Regions from separate parts of the Ureibacillus sp. GCM10028918 genome, predicted to be linked through region 3. Evidence: riboswitches for the same ligand, from Rfam matches in the RefSeq annotation. Region 3 holds a riboswitch; each other region holds the start of a gene.

Region 1 (7,145 bases), on a different contig from region 3:
TCGCCTTTTTCCTCAAGAGTTAAGTCAATAACGCCTAGATGGCTGCCGTATTTACCCGGCATCACTACAGGTACATCATTCATAGTACCTTTTTCAATATCCACGCCTGTTAAAGAGTCATCCACTTCACCAGGGAAAACGCCATGTGCATGTCCAGAAATAATGGCATCGACACCATCTACTTTAGATAGAAGATAAGTAACATCCTCTTCACCAACCGTATGATTCGTGTCTCCTAAACCAGAATGCGAAAGAACAACAATCACATCTGCACCTTCATTTTGCATTTCTGGAATTATTTTTTCAACTGCTTGTACTGAATCGTCCACAGTTACTTTCCCAAGTAAGTGAGACTTGTCCCAATTCAAAATTTGTGGCGGCACAATTCCTGTTACCCCGACCTTAATTGTTGTTTCATTACCTTTTGAATCCACCACTTCTTTTTCAACAATGACATATGGTTCATACATATAGCTACCGCTAGATGCATTACGAATATTTGCATTTACGAATGGGAAATCTGCATCATCATATACTTCATCTAAATAATCCAAACCATAGTTAAATTCATGGTTTCCAAGTGTTGAAGCGTCATAATTCAAGTATTCCATTGCTGTAATCGAAGGATGTTCTTCTCCTTCCTCCAATACATCGACAGCTTGTTTATAAGAACCTAGCGGCGTTCCTTGAATTGTGTCACCATTGTCAAATAAAAGTGAATTACTATTCTCTTCTCGTGCGTTTTTAATTAATGTTGCTACTTTCACTAGTCCTAAACTATTTGATTCAGTATCTTTGTAATAGTCATAATTCATAATATTTGTATGAATATCAGAAGTACCTAAAATTCGTAAAGATACCGTTGTTTTATATCTTTTCAAGAAACGTTCTAATAATAAGTCAAAGTGATTTTCAGCTAAAACATTTTTAAGCTTTAACGTTTTATCTGTATAACCAGTTAAAAAGCCGAGTGAAATGGCTTTCGCTAATTCATCAAAGTTTTCTTTATCTGCAGAATTAATATCTTTATATTGTTTTAAGATATCCTCTGAGTAAGTTTTGCTATCTTGAATTGCGTTTGTTAAACCAACAATCGCCTCTTCACGAGTGATATTTTCATTAGGTTTAAAATTTTTCCCTGTTTTTGCATCGATAAGTTTTAATTCAATCGCTTTTTCAACATAAGGTTTTAGTGAATCAGGTACATCACTAAATTTCACAGTTTTTCCTGAACCCAATTCAATTCCCATTGAATCAATAACCGCTTTTACATATTCTCCTCTTGTTACTTGGTCAACCTTTGCAGCATCTGCTACGTTAACATTTGCAAAACCTGAAACCGCAATTGACAATGCCAAAGCAGAGGCGGAAACTTTTTTCCACATTAAAACTCATCTCCCAATTAATAAAATTCTAAATCAATTGAATTTTATCAAAAAAGAAAATATAAATATAGCAACTTTTCTATTTTTTTGAAAATAGAATAAAAAATTAACAATACTAACATTAACTCCCAATATATTTAGATAAATTTAAAGGCTGACACAAAAAATGTTTTTTGTATCAGCCCTCAGTCACTTGTATTTATATTGAATTTATTGACCTGATCGTCCTTTTAATTGTGCTTCAGCCATTTGAACAAGGCGTTTTGTAATTTCACCACCAACCGAACCATTGGCACGTGATGCATCTTCTGGTCCAAGGTTTACTCCAAACTCTTGTGCAATTTCAAATTTCATTTGATCCATTGCAGCTTGAGCACCTGGAAAGAGCAATTTATTTGAACTTCTTTCAGAAGCCATTTCTCTCACCTCCTTGTGAGATTAGAATGGTCAAAGAGGTGTTTTTAATACGTTGTTAAACATTCCTTCATAGTATCAATTTCCCTTGTATTAATATTACAATTATTTTGCATCCTAAGTTCAAGTTATTGCATATGTAAATGTATAAAAACCTTTATAACAAAACTACATTAATTGTAGTATTGGCTAAAGATTCAAAAAAATCCAAAAAGGTATTGCATTTATTATTAGAAAAAGGTATAATTCACTTAATTTAATAATCACTTATTTCAAGAACTTTTGAAGTAAGGATAGAGGAGCAAAAACCATTAGTACACTGTAAGAGGATTATGAGATCCTAAGACGATTGTGGAAAGGGGAATTTGCCGAAGCTTTTGAGAAACTCATAATCTCTTGAGCTGGTTCTGTTGTTGAAAAAATGCAGAACTGTCATATAGATTTCTATATGGAGGGCTATCTTACGCAAGGAAATGAACTTTATTTCTTGGCAACAACGAACCCTCGTTGTTGCTTTTTTGCGTTTACTCATCACATCGCCCTTCTCCCTCTATTTTCTTAGAAAGCTAAAGGTGACTGCGCTTAGCAAAAACCTTAGTTGACGGCAAGGAGAAAAGAAGGTTAAACCTCTCTTTTCTGCTAAAAAAATAAAAGGATGTGGAGAAGTAATGAATTTTGGAAAAATTTTAACTGCTATGGTGACACCATTTGATGCCACTGGTGAGATTGATTGGAATGCTACTGAAAACTTAATTAATTATTTAATCGCAAACGGTTCTGACGGATTAGTTGTTTCAGGTACAACTGGAGAATCCCCTACTTTGAGTGATCAAGAAAAACTTGATTTATTTAGATTTACCGTAAGAGTAGTAGATGGCCGTGTTCCTGTAATTGCAGGCACTGGTTCTTATAACACAAGAGATTCAATTATTTTAACAAGACAAGCAGAAAATGCAGGTGTAGACGGCATCATGCTTGTAACGCCTTATTACAATAAACCTTCTCAAGAAGGAATGTATCAGCATTTTAAAGCAATTGCGGAATGTACAGCTTTACCGATCGTTCTCTATAATATTCCTGGTAGAAGTGTTGTAAATTTATCTGTTGAGACCGTGATTCGCCTCTCAGCGATACGCAATATTGTTGCCATTAAAGAAGCTAGTGGCAATCTGGATGCAATGGCTGAAATAATTGAAAAAACACCTGAAGGGTTTTCTTTGTACAGCGGAGATGACGGTTTAACTTTACCAATTTTATCGATTGGCGGAACAGGCGTTATTTCTGTTGCAGCTCACATTATCGGGAACGAAATGCAACAAATGATTCATAAATTCCAGAATGGCGACTTAGCTGGTGCTGCAAAGGATCATCGCACACTGTTACCAGTTATGAAAGCTTTATTTGCAACACCAAACCCTACATCAGTAAAGGCTGCTCTCAATGGGAACGGAATTCCTGTTGGCGGTGTCCGTCTACCAATGATTCCATTAAACAACGAAGAATTGGCTTCATTACGAGCGGTGTTAAATACGTTCGAAGAAGTAAATAGCTAATATAAAGAATTTGAACAGGATCATCCGTGGTCCTGTTTTTCTGTTTGAGGATGATTTCTTTGCATAGAAAAAAATGAGATACTATGTAAGTTTTTTGTGATGGATTTTATCATAACTTGGACTAAAGTGTAATTTTATTAAATTTGCGTCCATTCTCTATATGAAGACCATTTTTCTGACTCATTCAGCTGAAAGTGGCTTTCATTCTGCTTATGAAGACCATTTCTCTGATCCATCTAAAAAACCAGTTGGAAAAATGATACGATTTTTCCAACTGGCTATAAAATCAGGACTGCTTATCCTTTAATATAATTCATTGATTATCTTTCCTCTAAGTCTTTTTTAAATAACTCTCCCAGCTTTTTTATTCCTTCTTCAATTTTTTCAGAAGTGCTCGAAGAGAAGTTTAAACGCAGATGTTTGATCCCATCGTCCGGGTTTTTACAGAAGTGGATTCCTGGAACAAACGCTACTTTATATTCTGTCGTTGCTCTTTCAAATAGAGCAAGCATATCCGGTTCTCCTGGTAGTTCAACCCAAATGAATAGCCCTCCTTCAGGTTTTGTAAACTTCGTTCCTTCTGGGAAGTACTTTTCAATACTTGTAACCATTGTTTGTAATTTATCAGCATACATCACATTTATTTTTTCCAAATGGTTTGGCAAGAGTCCTTGTTGCAGGAATTCTGCACAAATTGCCTGTGTTAAATTGGTAGTATGGGTATCAGCACCTTGTTTTGCGACCGTTAACTTTTCAATAATTTCAGCCTCAGCTAATACTGTACCGACACGTAATCCAGGAGAAATGATTTTGGCAAAACTATTTAATAGTACAACATGGCCTGTTTTATCAAATGTCTTAATCGAAGGCAATACCTCTCCAGAATATCTTAGATCACAATATGGATCGTCTTCTAAAACTATCACATTGTACTTTGATGCCAATTCTGCAACTTTTTGACGACGATCTAATGGCAAAGTCCGTCCAGTAGGATTTTGGAAAGTCGGAATGGTGTAAATCATTTTTGGATTGTGTTCTTTTATCTTCGCTTCTAAATCTTCCATAATTAGCCCATGCTCATCCATTGCTACAGGAACTGATTTTACAAAATACTTGTTGAATGTAGAGAACACTCCTAAAAATGTTGGAGACTCTACTAATACCACGTCTCCCGGCTCAAGAAAGGCATCAGCCAATAAGTGAATTCCTTGGGATGCTCCGGTTGTCACAATTACGTTTTCAATTGAACCCTGGATCCCTTTTGGATGGGCTATGTGCTCTAAGTAAGCTTCTTTTAAAGGTTTCCATCCTTCCGTGATTCCATATTGCAGGATTTGTTGACCATTTTCTGTCAACAGCTTATCTGTAATCTCTTTTATTTCAGCAATAGGGAACGATTCATTTGCAGGACTCCCCCCGCCAAATGAAATCATTTCTGGATCTGCCATTGCTTTAAAAATTTCGCGAACAGCACTTGAGGATACTTCTCCCATTCGATTTGCGAACTTGTACATATTAGATCTCCTTCCAATCTATCTTTACTTTTTGACACAATTATACTCTTTTAAAAAACAGCCTTACCCTTCATTTAATATCAACTTAATGTTTAGGGTCTCTTTTGTGAAGAGTCCTTCCTTTTTGTTCAACTTCCTTGAATTTGCCTCTTCACTTAAACTTTTTTAACCTCTTCGAATCTTCAAGACACCATTTACCACATAATTTGGTCTCTGGTCATTCATAACTGCTTGAACATTCGACCATATATTTTCATGCGCTCTGAAAAACGTACTAGATGTAATTCCACCGATATGAGGTGAAAATAATACTTTGTCTGCTGCCTCCTCTGGAAGATTAACTAAAGGGTTGTCCTTTGTGGTAGGTTCTGGATAAACCGTATCAAAGCCAGCACCTTGAATTTCACCGTCGATTAATGCTTGTCTCATAGCTTCATTATCTACTATCTCTCCACGAGCTGTATTAACTACATAAGCTGTCTTCTTCATATTTTTTAGAAATTCTTCATTTATCATTCCTGTTGTTTCTTCGGTTACCGGCACATGGATGCTTATAATATCGCAAGTAGCCGCCAGTTGATTTAATTCCAAATATGTAACATGGTACTTGTCTTCTATTTCCTTTGCTAGACGCGTTCTACTATGGTAGTACATTTCACAATCGAATGGATAGAGTCGTTTAGCCGTTGCTTTTGCGATATCTCCAAACCCGATTAACCCAATTTTGCAATCTGCCAGTTCAGTAATCCCTTCAATCATTGCCTTTTCTTTTGTTATTAACTGATTGCCTTCACGCACACTCTGGTCACCGGTTGCGACTTTCCTTAATAGCCCAAGCATAAGTAGAATCGTTTGTTCGGCAACTGCACCAGCATTGACACCTTTATTGTTGCAAACATAAATTCCGCGCTCTTTTGCAGTATGAATATCAATCGCGTTATATCCTACCCCTTCAGAATGGATAAGCTGTAAGTTTGGTAAATTCTCAATTAAGTTTTTACTCACTGGTGCAATTGCATCAACTAACAATACTTGAGCCGGTTTTCCAAGCTCAATTAATTCTTCCTCACTTGTACCAAGTGGACAAAACGTTATATCGGCTTCCTTTATAATGTCTACGTCAGGCATATATTTTTTATATCGATCTTCATTTCCTATAACCAATACTTTCATAGTTTCCCCCATCCTAAATACGAATTCTAATTTTGAGAATTTTCTTATTGTTCATATTATAACTTTCTAATTATATTTTGTAGAGGGCTAATCAATTTTTAATGTGATTCTCAGTATTTTCTAATGTTTATGTTTTACTATAAACCAGGTAGAAATAATAATTAAACCATACACATAAGGAGATATAGATATGTTAAAAAAGTTTCTGATTACAGGAAGTACACTATTGTTATTAACAGCATGTAACAATGCAGAGGAATCAACAAACAATACTGTCTCTTCACAACAATCAAAAGAAGTCACTGAAGCTGCAGGCAATGCCGAACAGATAACTGTTGAACCATCAGCTAATATTGCAGAGGTTGCTGTTTCCCTTCAAGATGCAGTAGCTATTTTCCAAAAAAACCATCCAGAGGCAAAAATCCTTTCGGTTGATTTAGATACAAGTTTTGGGAAGTATGAATATGATGTAACAGGACAGGATGCATCTGCTGAATATGAAATGACGATTGATGCTACAACAAAAGAAGTTTTAAATGAAGAGAGCGAAAAAGAGACTGACCTTGAAATCACGCTTGACCTTTCAGTTATTATAGAACCCTCTGCTGCAATTGAATCCGCTTCATCCGTACCTGAAGCAAAGGAACTGATACCCGAAAGTTGGTCTTTAGATGCAGAAAATGGAGTTCAAATCTATACAGTAAATTTTGAAGAGGGTCGATCTGAGGTAGAAGTTGAGGTAAATGCCGAGACAGGTGAAATTCTTGACGTAGAAATTGATGAGTAGTTTCTAATTATATATGGCTCGGTTCTATCAATTGTAGAACCGGGCCATTATTCTTCTTTTATAAATCTTACTTCATCGTGCCCGCATTTTTTACAAACCATTACATGAGGACAAATTTGATCTTTGGCTGTATTTGGGTAACCATCCCCCATCTTGACTGTTTCTTCATCATTATAATGACCATATGGATCTAGATAATCTGACACCTTACCCGAATCTTCTAATCGAGTATTACATGTGGGGCAATCGATTTCTAGTACTTTAAGTGAGTTACATAAAGGACACACTGCCAACGTCATCACTCCTTCATCGTTAGTAC
Region 2 (7,145 bases), on a different contig from region 3:
TAAACTGATGGAGCATTTAGATAAAATAAACCCTGATGATTTGATAGAAAAAGAGAGAGGCTTTCTTCAAAAACTATTTAATCGCTCAAAATCATCAATCCAGGAAATGATGAGCCAGTATAATCGTTTAAGTAAACAAATAGACCGCCTTAGTATTCAGTTACAGCATTCTCAAAAAGGCCTACTTATGGATATGAAGATGTTAAATGAGTTATATCAATTAAATGAAGAATATTATCATAATCTAAATGTGTATATTGCTGCCGCTGAAATGAAGAAGAAGGATTTATATACCAACCATCTGCCAAAATTAGAAAAGTCGTTAGTTCATTCTAATGACCCATTAGATAAACAGCGATTAAACGATTTGCAAAAATCGATCGAGTGGCTGGATAAACGGTTATATGATCTTCAAATTTCAAGAGAAATAGCGATACAGACCGCTCCACAAATTCGAATGATTCAACAAACAAACCAAATATTAATTGAAAAGATTCAAAGTTCAGTCATGACTACAATCCCATTATGGCAAACACAAATTTCGATGCTTATGAATATGAATAATCAGAGAAGAGCAAGTCAAACAACCCGCCGACTAATGGATACATCTGAAAAAATGCTGCAAAAGAATGCAAAGATGCTTCAAACCACTTCTAAGGATCGAAGTAAACAAAAAGCAATTTCACATAGCGAAATCGACTTATTCAAGCAAACACAATTAGAATTAATCGATTCCATCGAAGAAGCACTAAGAGTACAAGCCATGAGCAACGAACAACAAGCCTCAATTGAAGCAATAATCATTGAAAGCGACAAGAAATAAAAGTTACCATCCGGATTGACAGTGATAATAGCTCTCAAATCATTAGCTTACTGTAGATAACCTTTCATCAACCATAAAATATTTTTACTATTGATCGATGCCGTTCTTCTTCATTAACAGGATAAAAGCACCAAAGTTTCACTTACCTGAAACTTTGGTGCTTTACTTTTTCATCATTCAAAATAATCTTTGTAGTAACCGCCAACATTACCTGTATTGTCAATGACAAAGATGAATTCTTCTGTTTCATTTTTCACTTCATATTCTTTGCCAGCTGTTAACACATTTGATACTAGATATTTCTCAGCATTTGTATGTGTACATGTTACTTTTCGGATTGTAGGTGCATCTTTCCATTTTAAGTTTAACATTTCTTCTTAACCTCACTTTAAAACTGATCCTCATATGGTTTTTATTCTAGCCTTTATTGTATCTCATTTCCACTCATTTGTGGAAGTTTTCTAACTTTATTGAGGAAAATTGTTTTTAATGGTAAATTAAATATGAGGTGATTCATTTTGCACTTTGGCGGTTTTGGCGGAGTTCCGATGTGGTTTTTCATTGTTGCAATTGTTTTTGCAATTATTTTTATTATCGTTTCTGAATGGAATTCGAGAAGTTGAAATCTTTTATGGGAGTGAGATTGAATTTCTACTAAATAATGAATTCAGTGGAATATTGATTATACAAAAAAAGATAAATTTCTGAGAATTCTCAGGAATTTATCTTTTATTTTTATTGTTTTAATGTTCGTTTTAAAAACTCTTTCGTTCTTTCTTGTTTCGGGTTTACCAGAACTTGTTCTGGTGAGCCTTCTTCAACAATAACCCCTTTATCCATAAAAACAACACGATCGGATACTTCACGCGCGAATTCCATTTCGTGGGTTACAATAAGCATTGTATGGCCTTCATCAGCTAATTGGCGCATTACTTTTAGTACTTCCCCAACCATCTCGGGATCTAGTGCAGAAGTTGGCTCATCAAATAACATTACTTCAGGGTCCATTGCAAGTGCACGGGCAATGGCAACACGTTGCTTTTGACCACCCGATAATTGGCGTGGTTTAGCATTTACATATTGATCCATTCCAACGATTTGTAAATACTTTAATGCATTTGCTTTTGCTTCTTCTTTAGAACGTTTTAATACCTTCTTTTGACCAACAATACAATTTTTTAATACATTATGGTTATTAAATAAGTTGAATTGTTGGAATACCATACCTAAATGTGTACGATATTGTTTAATATCATGTTTATCATTTAAAATATTTTCACCATTATATATAATTTCCCCGCCACTTGGTGTTTCAAGGAGGTTGATGCAACGCAACAAAGTTGATTTCCCTGATCCGGAAGAACCTATTAAGCATACAACCTCACCCTTATTTACAGTGAAGTTTACATCTCTTAAAACTTCATGGCTACCAAATGATTTATTTAGATGTTTTATATCAATAACTTTTTCCATCATATTATCTCCTTACGCCATTAAAGAATTGGTTCTTCTTTTTTAGTTTGCACTTGGTATGCATCTTGCCCATCCATTTTCTTCTCGATTATACGTAAAATTCGTGAGGCAATGAAAGTCATTATTAGGTAGATGATACAAGTGATGATAAAGGATTCTGCAAAACGGAAGTTAGCTCCCGCAATTGATTTTGTTGTAAAGAATAATTCCGTTACACTAATTACACTTAATACAGCCGAGTCTTTAATATTCATAATCAGCTGGTTCCCGGTAGCTGGTAAAATATTACGGAATACTTGCGGTAAAATAACATGTACCATCGTTTGGAAATGACCCATGCCAATAGCTGCAGCTGCTTCATACTGCCCTTTATCGATGGAGACAATACCTCCACGAACATATTCAGCCATATATGCACCTGTATTTAAACCAACAACAACAACCGCTGCAACAAAACGATCCATTTCTATTCCATAAGCGTATAATCCATAGAAAACAACCATTGCTTGTACAATCATTGGTGTACCACGGAAGATTTCAACATAAACTGTTAATATGAAATTAATAATCTTTAGTATAACAGCTTTAAGAGATTTCTTACGAAGAGGGATCGTATGCACGACACCGATTAATAATCCGATAAGAGCACCAATAATTGTACTAAAAACTGCAATTAATAACGTTATATATGCACCCTGTAAATAACTTGGCCAATTCTCTTTTAATATTGAGAGTATAATATCTAAACTCATAAATATCCTCCTAAATAATTTGGAAAACCTTAACCTCTACTAGTCTTTACTCACCTATAAAAGTGAATAAAATAGTAATAGAAAAAGGATAAACTGGTCACAAGAGTGACCAGTACTTATCTCTTTCCTATTGTGCAGCCGGTTGGTTTGCAATTGCTTCATCCATAATTTGTTGACGTTCTTCTTCAGTAATTGCATTTAATGTTTCGTTAATTTGATCTATATTTTTATCGCCTTTTTTAAGACCAATAGCGACAGATGTATCCGCTTCTTCCGTTTTGAATCCTTCTTCTAATTCGATATAAGTAAAGTTTTCATTTGCTGTAGAAGCCGAAACCGCCTCAGGTCGTTCAGCTACATACCCATCAATTGCACCTGATTCTAAAGCAACACGCATGTGAGAGAAACTTTCCATCGCCACTTCTTTTTGAACATCAGGAATTTGATCGATTACTGCATAGTTTGTTGTATTTAATTGTGAAGTGATTTTTGCTCCAGCGAAGTCTTCCAGAGTTTTAGCTTCAGCATATTCACCGCCAGTTTTTGTTACAATAACAAATTGACTTGTATAATAGTTATCCGAGAAATCGATTACTTCTTTACGTTCGTCTGTTGGGCTCATTCCTGCAATAATCGCGTCAATTACACCAGATTGTAATGCTGGAAGTAATCCATCCCATTCAGTTTTTACAATTACTAGTTCTTTACCTAAAGCATCTGCAACGCGTTTAGCGATTTCGACATCATAACCGCCTGCATACTCTTGTGAACCTTCAATTTTTACAGCACCGTTTGAATCATCTTGTTGAGTCCAGTTGAATGGAGCATAACCAGCTTCTAAACCTACTTTTAATACATCACTTTCCTTTGATTCAGAGGTTGAGGATGATGTTGATGTACCTTCATCAGATTTACCACATGCTGCTAGTAATAAAACAGCTAGCAATGTAGTCATTAAAATTTTAAGTTTTTTTGACATTTCGCTCTCTCCTTCTCCATTTTTTGAGCCAATTAACGAAAAAAGCGACCTAAGATAGACTTAGGTCGCTAGTATTTTAGCCCAAATCCTCTTACGTTCCCTACCTGAGATAGCTCACCTCAGATGGTTGGGATCTCCATCTGAGACAGTCCTGCAATTATTCACTGCAGACCCAGCATGAAGTAGAGAGCCTACATTCACACTTCGGCGACATTTCCTCATTTTTCATATCATGGTTTTGCTCTAAACTCCATGAAAAACTATTAAGCATCGCGCCTCTACCTCACAAGTCACGTGAGGTTTTAATATTAAATTACTATTAGAATATTACTATATCAACAATATCATGTCAACATTCATTATTCTGAATAAGGCTAGGACAGAAGTAGAAATTTCTTCGAATAATGGAAGTAGCCTATTAAGTAATTGAACCTTTATAAATTGATTAGAGTCGAGGGCAAGTGTAGCTGTTGGCTATGCCTTTCCCTACTCGCGCTTAGATCAAGATAAATTGCACACGTTGGAAGGGACCAACCGCGACCTCGATGGCTGGGCGCTCAAGCTAGTTGTAGCCGAAAAAATATCAAATTCCCTTTTAGGTATTTGAAGTTTTTTGATTTGTCTCAGTTCTTTTCGAATCAAACTATTTTTTTGCTCGTAATACATTAATGAAAAAACCTAGCGAAAATATTCGCTAGGTCGTTTTTATATTATGAATTTAAAAGTAGATCTTCTGGATTTTCGATTAATTCTTTAACTGTTTTTAGGAATCCAACTGAATCTTTTCCATCAATAATACGGTGATCATATGATAAAGCAACATACATCATTGGACGGATTTCAACTTCACCATTGATTGCGATAGGACGTTGAACAATTGAGTGCATTCCTAAAATACCAGCTTGAGTACCGTTCATAATTGGTGTAGACATTAATGATCCAAATACACCACCATTAGTGATTGTGAATGAACCACCAGCCATGTCGTTTAATCCCAATTTTTTGTCGCGAGCTTTTTTCGCTAAATCAGCAATATCTTTTTCGATTTCAGCAAAATTTTTAGCATTTGCATCACGAACAACCGGTACTACTAATCCTTCTTCAGTAGATACCGCAATACCGATATCAAAGAAATTATTTAAGTGAATTTCATCACCATTGATTTGTGCGTTTACATATGGATATTTTTTAAGAGCTGCAACAACAGCTTTTGTGAAGAATGACATAAAGCCAAGTTTAATGTCGTTAGCTTTCACAAACTCTTCTTGTTTGCGTTTACGTAAAGCCATAATGTTTGTCATGTCAATTTCGTTGAATGTAGTTAACATTGCAGTTGACTGTTTTACTTCAAGTAAACGTTTTGCAATTGTTTGACGACGACGAGACATTTTTTCAATTGTAATACGGTCAGTTTGAGCTGCTGGCGCAAATACAACTGGTCCATTTGATGTTGTAATCGGTGCTGCAGATGCTTGAGCAACTGGAGTAGTACCATGTGCTGCTACGTCTTGCACGCGTACACGACCTTGTGGATCTACTGGTGAAATTGCACTTAAGTCAATTCCCTTTTCACGAGCTAATTTACGTGCTGCTGGTGATGCAACAACGCGCTCATTAGAAGTTGCTTCAACAACTGGTGTTGGTGCTGCTGGTACTGGTGCCGGTGCCGGTGCCGGTGCTGGTGTGCTTTCAGCTTTTGGAGCTTCTTGTGCTGCTGCCGGTGCTGGTGCAGCTCCTTCTCCAGCTTCAACTACAGCAATTACTTGTCCTACTAGAACTGTGTCGCCTTCTTCAGCTAAAATTTGAGTTAAAACTCCAGCTTCTTCTGAGATAATTTCTGCATTTACTTTATCTGTTTCCAATTCTACGATGAATTCGCCTTTTTCAACACGATCTCCAACTTTTTTAACCCACTGTGCAATGGTACCTTCTGTAATTGATTCTGCTAATTCAGGAACTTTAATTTCAGCCACTTTAAATATCCTCCTTTAAATATCATGTGTACCTACCTTGAAAGGTACACATGGTATCGCCACTACTATGATAGTGCAGCTAATTTCATTATTAAAATAAAATAGTTAATTATTTTGCAAGAGCCTCATCAATAACTTTTGCTTGTGCAATTTTATGTGAATCCATATCTCCTTCAGAAGTTGAAGACATTTCTGGACGTCCTACATATTTTACCTTTTTGCCATCTGCAAGGTCTAGTAAATATTCTAATGCATATTTCCAAGGTCCTTGATTTTTCGGCTCTTCTTGTGCCCAAACAATTTCCTTCGCATTTGGATACTTCGCTACGATGTCAGCCAATTTCTGCGATGGGAATGGATAAAGTTGTTCTACACGAACGATATGAAGGTGATCATATCCTTTTCCATCTTGAACACGGTCTGCTAAATCAATTGTTACTTTACCAGAGGCAAGAATAATGCGTTCAACTTTTTTCGCATTGCCACCTAAACCTGGTTGTTCAATTACTTCTTGGAAACCACCTTCAGAAAGCTGTTCTAAAGAAGCAGCAGCCAATGGGTGACGAAGCAATGATTTTGGTGAAGGAATCACTAATGGACGAATTGCTTCAGTTCCCAGCATTTTTGCTTGACGGCGTAATAAATGGAAATAGTTACCTGCGTTAGAGCAGTTTGCAACAATCCAGTTATTTTCGGCAGATAATTGTAGATATCTTTCGATACGTGCTGAAGAGTGCTCTGGACCTTGACCTTCCATACCGTTTGGCAATAGGAAAACTAATCCGGATTTTTCACCCCATTTAGAACGTGATGACGAAATGAAGTTATCAAACATCACTTGAGCCATATTAGCAAAGTCTCCAAATTGAGCTTCCCAAATTGTTAAAGCGTTTTCGTTTTCTAAATTGTAACCATATTCAAAACCAACAATTGCTGTTTCTGTTAGTGGAGAGTTGTGTACAGCAAATGATGCTTTTGAATCTGAAACATTGTGTAATGGTACTAGTTCTGCACCAGTATTTTTATCATGCAATACTAAGTGGCGTTGAGAGAATGTACCACGTTGTGCATCTTGACCAGTAATACGGATTGGATTTCCATCACGTAAAATAGCAGCGAATGCTAATGTTTCGGCGTGACCCCAA
Region 3 (7,145 bases):
CTCTAAAAGTTAATTCTTAATGGATATTTACTCAAAACCTCGCCAAAATATTGGTGAGGTTTTTGTATGGATTAAATGCACATAGTCTTTAGCTTTCTATATCTCATGACGTTCTATTTTGCCATTAAGATTATAAAAGAATTGTAAATTTATTGTATCAATTTCAGTTCACTTTACTACCTCAATTATTTCTATCGTGATATACTACATTCAGATTTAGATTTAAGGAGGCTATTAAAATGGCAATTGTTCATGTAACAGATCAAAACTTTTCAGAAGAAATCGCGTCAGGCGTTGTATTAGTAGATTTTTGGGCTACTTGGTGTGGGCCGTGTAAAATGATCGCTCCTGTATTGGAAGAAATCGATGCAGAAATCGGCGATCAAGTTAAAATCGCAAAGCTTGATGTAGACAACAACCAAGGAACTGCTGCTGAATACCAAGTAATGTCAATTCCTACATTACTTTTATTCAAAGACGGTGAACTAAAAGCGAAAACAGTTGGGTTCCAACCAAAAGAAGCTCTAATCGAATTCATTAACAACAACCAATAAAAAAATATCCCAAAAGTTTACAAGCTTTTGGGATATTTTTTATTTAGATTTAGACAAAAAGCTGTCTAACTTAGAAAGCCCACTAGGTGGCACAATAAATTTCGGAGGTTTTACAAGCAGAAACTTTTGTAAGCGCTCCTTTACATATTTCTGCAACCGAAGCTACTTTAATAATTCATTTTGCCAGCTGAGTTGAAAATCCAGTTTTCAATTCCGTAAACCTCTCTAAATGCATTATAATAATAAAAAAGCTCGTAAGGGTGAGATAGATGAATGAAACGATTCAAAATAAATTAGCCATTTTACCAGATGAGCCTGGTTGCTATTTAATGAAAGATCGTCAAGGAACGATTATTTATGTAGGGAAAGCCAAGGTGCTAAAAAACCGGGTTCGTTCTTACTTTAATAGTTCACACGACGGCAAAACACAAAGATTAGTAAGTGAAATTGAAGACTTTGAATATATCGTGACCTCCAGTGACCTAGAGGCGTTAATTTTAGAATTAAATCTTATTAAGTTACATGATCCCAAATATAACGTGATGTTGAAGGATGATAAAACTTATCCATATATCAAAATTACAAATGAAAAATATCCGCGCATTATAACAACTCGTAAAGTAAAAAAAGATAAAGCAAAATATTTCGGTCCATATCCTAATGCCTATGCAGCAACTGAAACGAGAAAACTCCTTGACCGTTTATACCCATTAAGAAAATGTTTGCGTCTTCCGGATCGGGTATGCTTGTATTATCATCTAGGTCAATGTTTGGCACCATGTGTAAAAGAAATTGAGCCAAAAGTTTACAAAGAGATGATTGAAGAAATTACGAAGTTTTTAAATGGCGGCTTTGAAGATGTAAAGTTAGATATCGAAAAGAAAATGCTAGAGGCAGCCGAAAATCTAGAATTTGAACGTGCGAAAGAATTTCGAGATCAAATTGCCCATATTGAAACGGTTATGCAAAAACAAAAGATGGTTACTGGAGATTTATCGAACCGTGATGTATTTGGTTACGCCGTTGAAAAAGGCTGGATGTGTGTTCAAGTATTCTTTGTCCGACAAGGAAAGTTAATAGAACGAGATGTATCCATCTTTCCAATTTATCGAGATTCAGAAGAAGAATTTCTCACATTTATAGGTCGATTCTATGATATCCCTGAACATATAAAACCAAGGGAAATTTTCATTCCATCCCAGATTGATAAAGCACTTTTAGAAAAGTATCTGGATGTAGAAGTTATCATTCCAAAACGTGGATCGAAAAAGGAACTCGTTGACTTGGCGATGAAAAATGCCCAAATTGGAATCCGAGAAAAATTCCAACTAATTGAACGCCAAGAGGAACGTACAGTTGGTGCTTGTGAAGAGCTTGGTGATGCAATGGAAATCAGCCCACCTCTTCGAATTGAAGCTTTTGACAACAGCCATATGCACGGAACGGATGCGGTATCCGCGATGGTTGTTTTTGTTGATGGGAAACCAGCTAAGAAAGAATACCGGAAATATAAATTACGGGAAACCGCTAAGCATGATGACTATGGAGCAATGCAAGAAGTTATTCGCCGCAGATATACCAGAGTGTTGAAGGATGACTTGCCATTGCCCGATTTAATTATAATTGATGGTGGGAAAGGGCAGATGGAAGTCGCACGGGAAGTTATTGAAGATGAACTCGGGTTATTCATTCCAATTGCAGGACTTGCCAAGGATGATAAGCATAATACTTCACAATTGCTATTTGGTGAACCTGCAGTCCCGGTCGAAATGAAAAGAACGAGTGATGGTTTTTATCTATTACAAAGAATTCAAGATGAAGTCCATCGATTCGCCATTACGTTTTTACGTCAACAGCATCAAACACATGCGATTCAGTCTGTATTAGATGAAATAGAAGGTGTTGGACCAAAACGCAAGCAGCAGCTATTAAAGCATTTTGGTTCGATTAAGAAAATTAAAGCCTCATCCGTGGAAGAATTGATGGAGGCTCATATACCGAGTGCAACCGCTAAAGCAATCTACAATCACTTTCACAAAGACTCATTGTCAACGGAATAATTGTATGATATTGTTAATTAAAATTGCTATAACATGATAGAGGTGCAAGGTGCAATAGTAGACTTTCTGGAGGATGGACAATGCCGTTGAAGGATCGTGAAAGGGTAACTTGCCGAAGTAATAAATCCATTGTCTAGATTTATTTGCTGGTTTTGCATTGAACAAATGCAAGATTGTCAGAATCAAATTGCGATTCTGGAGGGCTATCTCATAACGTTCCGTCACTTTAGGTAAGTTCTCGAGACAGCTTTTCACGTTTTTGTGAAATGCTGTCTTTTTTAGTGAAGATGGATAAAGCTCTGATACTAGAACAAGTTTTCTGAATTGAAAAAATCTTGATGAATGTATTTGAAAGGGAGAGGTGTCTATGACAACAATCGTAGTGAAAATAGACAGTACAGCACTATCAACACCAGAAAAAATTGAACAAATCGCAGATAGATTGATTGAACAAAAAAACGCAGGGAAAAAAGTGGTTGCGGTTGTACCGCCTTTAGACAATCTAGAGGATAAGCTGCTTCACTATTCACAAATCTTATCGGATAATCCCTCAAATAGAGAACAACACGCACTGAATGTACTTAATATCCAAGTAGCAAGTAGTCTACTAGCAATCTCCCTTGTAAAGAAAGGTGTTCAGGCCGTCTCTTTAAATGGGTGGCAGGCAGGAATCGAAGTAGTCGAAACGAATCAAAATGTGATAATCAATGGCATCAATCCTGAAACTATTATCAAGCATTTGAACAATGATGAGTTTGTAATTGTAGCGGGCTCACAAGGAATTGACAAGAATCATAACATCTTATTAATGGGTGAAGGCGGCCCGGAAACGACAGCCGTTGCAATTGGAGCAGCAATTCAAGCTGAGCAGGTCGAAATTCTTACTGTCCAAGATGGAATTTATACTGCAGATCCGGCAGTAGTCAAGCAAGCAAGGAAGCTAAATCAAATTACTTATGATGAGATGCTGGAACTCGCCAATCTTGGCTCTACATATATTCATCCGCGTGCGGTAGAGTTAGCTAAAATTGTTGAAATACCATTAGTTGTACGTTCTTGTACAGAAAATCAAGAAGGTACATTGATAAAGGGAGAGGTAGACATGGAGAAAAATTTAATTGTTCGTAGTGTAGCATATGAAGCAGACATAATTCGTTTAACAGTTGGTTATGATTCGTATGAACAATCATCCCTTGCTGATATCTTTACAACTCTTGCAGAACACAATATTGATGTCGATATAATTGTCCAAGCAGTGATTGATGGTGTCAAACCAACCGTCTCTTTCTCTATTGCAAAAGAAGATTTCGCAGAAGCCATTAAGGTATTAGAGAAAAATAAAGCCAAACTAATGTTTAGTTTCGCAGATTTTGAGGTGGGATTAGCCAAAGTTTCAATTGTTGGAGCAGGTATGGTATCAAATCCTGGTGTAGCTGCTCGTATGTTTGATCGTTTACGTAAAGAGAGAATCTTAGTTAAAATGGTGAGTACTTCCGAAATTAAAGTATCTGTTGTCGTTCCACAGGACGAAATGGTCCGTGCAGCGAATGCATTGCATGATGAATTTAATCTTGTTGAGGTAACTGCTTAACAATCAAAAAAGCCAATTCTTGTTTCGTGTGAATACATACAAGAATTGGCTTTGTCTAATTGTATAGAAGGAATCAGTTAAATAGCATCTAACGAAAAAACGTCATACGTATAACATCTCCCTATTGCACTTTCTCTTTTTTATCCCATTTTACTGTAAATGTTATATGCTGTTGCTTTTCGTTTTTTTCGTCATAGCATTCGGTTAGGCAGCCATTGATGGACTGAAGCTGCTGGGCAATAAAACCTGCTTCAATTCGAAATGAGCGTTCAGTAATTTTTAATAATTCGACATCATTTGTAAGTTGAAAAACACAGCCATCCTTTTCTTCCTCAGTTAAAGTTAGATTGCCCCAACCTGTATCTTGGAAAAAGGATATTATCAGTTGGATATCGGTACATGGAAATTTTCTTGCCAAGTCTTTACCAGCCCAATAGAGTACATCTTTTTCATGTTTTCCAAGAATCGTGGGGAGCAAGTAATCACGCAAAATATCATAACCAAAGACTGGAACAGTTTTGTTCTCATTTGATGTCATTTAAAAATACCTCTTTCTTATTTTTCTTGTAATAGTATAAATTAACAAAAAATTTCAGGTAACTAGAAATTTTCACCGTAAAATAGTATAAATACCTTCTAAAAGGAGGTATAAAAAGTCGGAAGTCACCTTGACGCTTGTACCACTTGAGAGTACAATGGACATGTCATAATATTGTACCATTATGAAATACACAGTCAATGATGGATCGTTTACAAAATGGTGACGATATTGTCAGGTATTTAAAAGTACTGAGGGGGGTAATAGTCTTGTCGAAAAATCATGAGTTTTACTGGAGACGCTTACATTCACTACTAGGTGTAATTCCTGTAGGTCTGTTTTTAGTGTTCCACTTATCACTGAACTTCACTGCTACAGGTGGAGAAGAATCTTACAACAATGCAACAGGGATGATGGAATTAGTTCCTCACTGGCTACTGTTGATTGTTGAATGGATCGTAATCTACATACCAATTCTATTCCACGGATTATACGGTCTGTATATTGCATTTACTGCTACACCAAATGTGAAACGCTTTGGAACATTCCGTAACTGGATGTTCGTATTACAACGTTTTACAGGGGTATTCCTTGTAATCTTCATTGCTTGGCATATTTTCCAAACGCGTATTCAAAAAGCACTTGGAGCAGACGTTGACTTTAATATGATGGAAGAAATCGTTAACAATCCATTTATGTTAGCATTCTATATTGTAGGTATTTTATCTGCTACATTCCATTTAGCGAACGGTCTTTGGTCATTCCTGGTAAGCTGGGGAATTACACAATCTGCAAGCTCTCAAAAAGTTGCAACTTACGTAACAATGATCTTCTTCGTTCTATTAAGTATCGTTGGTGTTGCTGCAATTCTAGCATTCGTATAATTATATTAGTAGAACATCCGAATAGGTAAAGAGCAAATTAAGAGGAGTGAAGAGTAATCATGGCGAAAAGCAAAATCATCGTCGTAGGTGGCGGTTTAGCCGGTTTAATGGCTACGATGAAAGCTGCCGAAGAAGGCGCTGAAGTTGAATTATTCTCATTAGTTCCCGTAAAACGTTCACACTCCGTATGTGCGCAAGGCGGAATTAATGGTGCTGTAAATACAAAAGGTGAAGGGGATTCTCCTTGGATTCACTTTGATGATACTGTATATGGTGGAGACTTCTTAGCAAACCAACCACCTGTAAAAGCAATGTGTGATGCCGCTCCTGGTATCATTCACTTATTTGACCGTATGGGTGTTATGTTCAACCGTACACCAGAAGGTCTTATTGACTTCCGTCGTTTCGGTGGTACATTAATGCACCGAACTGCATTCTCTGGTGCAACAACTGGTCAACAATTACTTTATGCTTTGGACGAGCAAGTTCGCCGTTATGAAGTAGATGGTTTAGTAACGAAATACGAACACTGGGAGTTCCTGGGAGCAGTTCTTGATGACGAAGGCCATTGCCGTGGTATCGTAGCACAAGATATGAAAACTGAAGAAATTAGATCATTCCGCTCTGACGCTGTTATTATGGCAACAGGTGGTCCTGGTATTATCTTTGGTAAATCAACAAACTCAATCATCAACACTGGTTCTGCAGCATCTATCGTTTACCAACAAGGTGCAAGCTATGCAAACGGTGAAATGATTCAAATTCACCCAACAGCGATTCCTGGGGACGACAAAAACCGTCTAATGTCAGAATCTGCACGTGGTGAAGGTGGTCGTATCTGGACTTACAAAGACGGTAAGCCTTGGTACTTCCTAGAAGAAAAGTATCCAGCTTACGGTAACCTAGTACCTCGTGATATCGCAACTCGTGAAATCTTTGATGTATGTGTAAACCAAAAATTAGGGGTTAATGGAGAAAACGTTGTATATCTAGACCTTTCTCACAAAGATCCACATGAGTTAGATGTTAAACTTGGTGGAATCATCGAAATCTACGAAAAATTCGTAGGTGATGACCCACGTAAATTACCAATGAAAATCTTCCCTGCAGTTCACTACTCAATGGGTGGTTTATGGGTAGATTACGATCAAATGACTGAAATTCCTGGTCTTTTTGCAGCAGGTGAATGTGACTATTCACAACACGGTGCAAACCGTCTAGGTGCGAACTCATTACTTTCAGCGATTTATGGTGGTAGCGTAGCTGGACCAAACGCTGTTCAATATGTCAAAGCCTTAAAGAAACATGCGGAAGATCTTCCACAATCTATTTTCGACACTCGCGTTCAAGAAGAACAAGAAAAATGGGATGCGATTCTTAAGTTAAATGGAACTGAAAACGCATACTTAATTCACAAAGAGCTTGGTGAATTAATGACTGACAATGTAACGGTAGTACGCTACAATGATCGACTTGAAGCAACTTACGATAAACTTACTGAATTACTGCAACGTTGGG

What was found. A riboswitch is a leader RNA that binds a small molecule or an ion and turns the genes downstream of it on or off. The one in region 3 is predicted to bind lysine.
Positions count from the first base shown of each region.
Region 1: another riboswitch for lysine. It lies ahead of dapA (4-hydroxy-tetrahydrodipicolinate synthase); the one in region 3 lies ahead of ACFQU5_RS00590 (aspartate kinase).
Region 2: another riboswitch for lysine. It lies ahead of ACFQU5_RS14630 (transporter substrate-binding domain-containing protein); the one in region 3 lies ahead of ACFQU5_RS00590 (aspartate kinase).

Region 1 covers NZ_JBHTFK010000021.1:62,511-69,655, forward strand. The annotation lists gene ACFQU5_RS15460 (bifunctional 2',3'-cyclic-nucleotide 2'-phosphodiesterase/3'-nucleotidase) at 1-1,385, opposite strand, end outside; gene ACFQU5_RS15465 (alpha/beta-type small acid-soluble spore protein) at 1,596-1,802, opposite strand; lysine riboswitch at 2,086-2,266, shown strand; gene dapA (4-hydroxy-tetrahydrodipicolinate synthase) at 2,468-3,352, shown strand; gene ACFQU5_RS15475 (aminotransferase-like domain-containing protein) at 3,673-4,866, opposite strand; gene ACFQU5_RS15480 (2-hydroxyacid dehydrogenase) at 5,032-6,039, opposite strand; gene ACFQU5_RS15485 (PepSY domain-containing protein) at 6,230-6,826, shown strand; gene ACFQU5_RS15490 (hypothetical protein) at 6,874-7,113, opposite strand.
Region 2 covers NZ_JBHTFK010000017.1:363,179-370,323, forward strand. The annotation lists gene ACFQU5_RS14610 (toxic anion resistance protein) at 1-823, shown strand, start outside; gene ACFQU5_RS14615 (DUF6501 family protein) at 997-1,194, opposite strand; gene ACFQU5_RS14620 (amino acid ABC transporter ATP-binding protein) at 1,559-2,296, opposite strand; gene ACFQU5_RS14625 (amino acid ABC transporter permease) at 2,317-3,048, opposite strand; gene ACFQU5_RS14630 (transporter substrate-binding domain-containing protein) at 3,176-4,027, opposite strand; lysine riboswitch at 4,130-4,316, opposite strand; gene odhB (2-oxoglutarate dehydrogenase complex dihydrolipoyllysine-residue succinyltransferase) at 4,738-6,000, opposite strand; gene ACFQU5_RS14640 (2-oxoglutarate dehydrogenase E1 component) at 6,110-7,145, opposite strand, start outside.
Region 3 covers NZ_JBHTFK010000002.1:129,811-136,955, forward strand. The annotation lists gene ACFQU5_RS00575 (electron transfer flavoprotein subunit alpha/FixB family protein) at 1-20, shown strand, start outside; gene trxA (thioredoxin) at 240-554, shown strand; gene uvrC (excinuclease ABC subunit UvrC) at 824-2,614, shown strand; lysine riboswitch at 2,644-2,828, shown strand; gene ACFQU5_RS00590 (aspartate kinase) at 2,982-4,205, shown strand; gene ACFQU5_RS00595 (YslB family protein) at 4,327-4,743, opposite strand; gene ACFQU5_RS00600 (succinate dehydrogenase cytochrome b558 subunit) at 5,013-5,627, shown strand; gene sdhA (succinate dehydrogenase flavoprotein subunit) at 5,687-7,145, shown strand, end outside.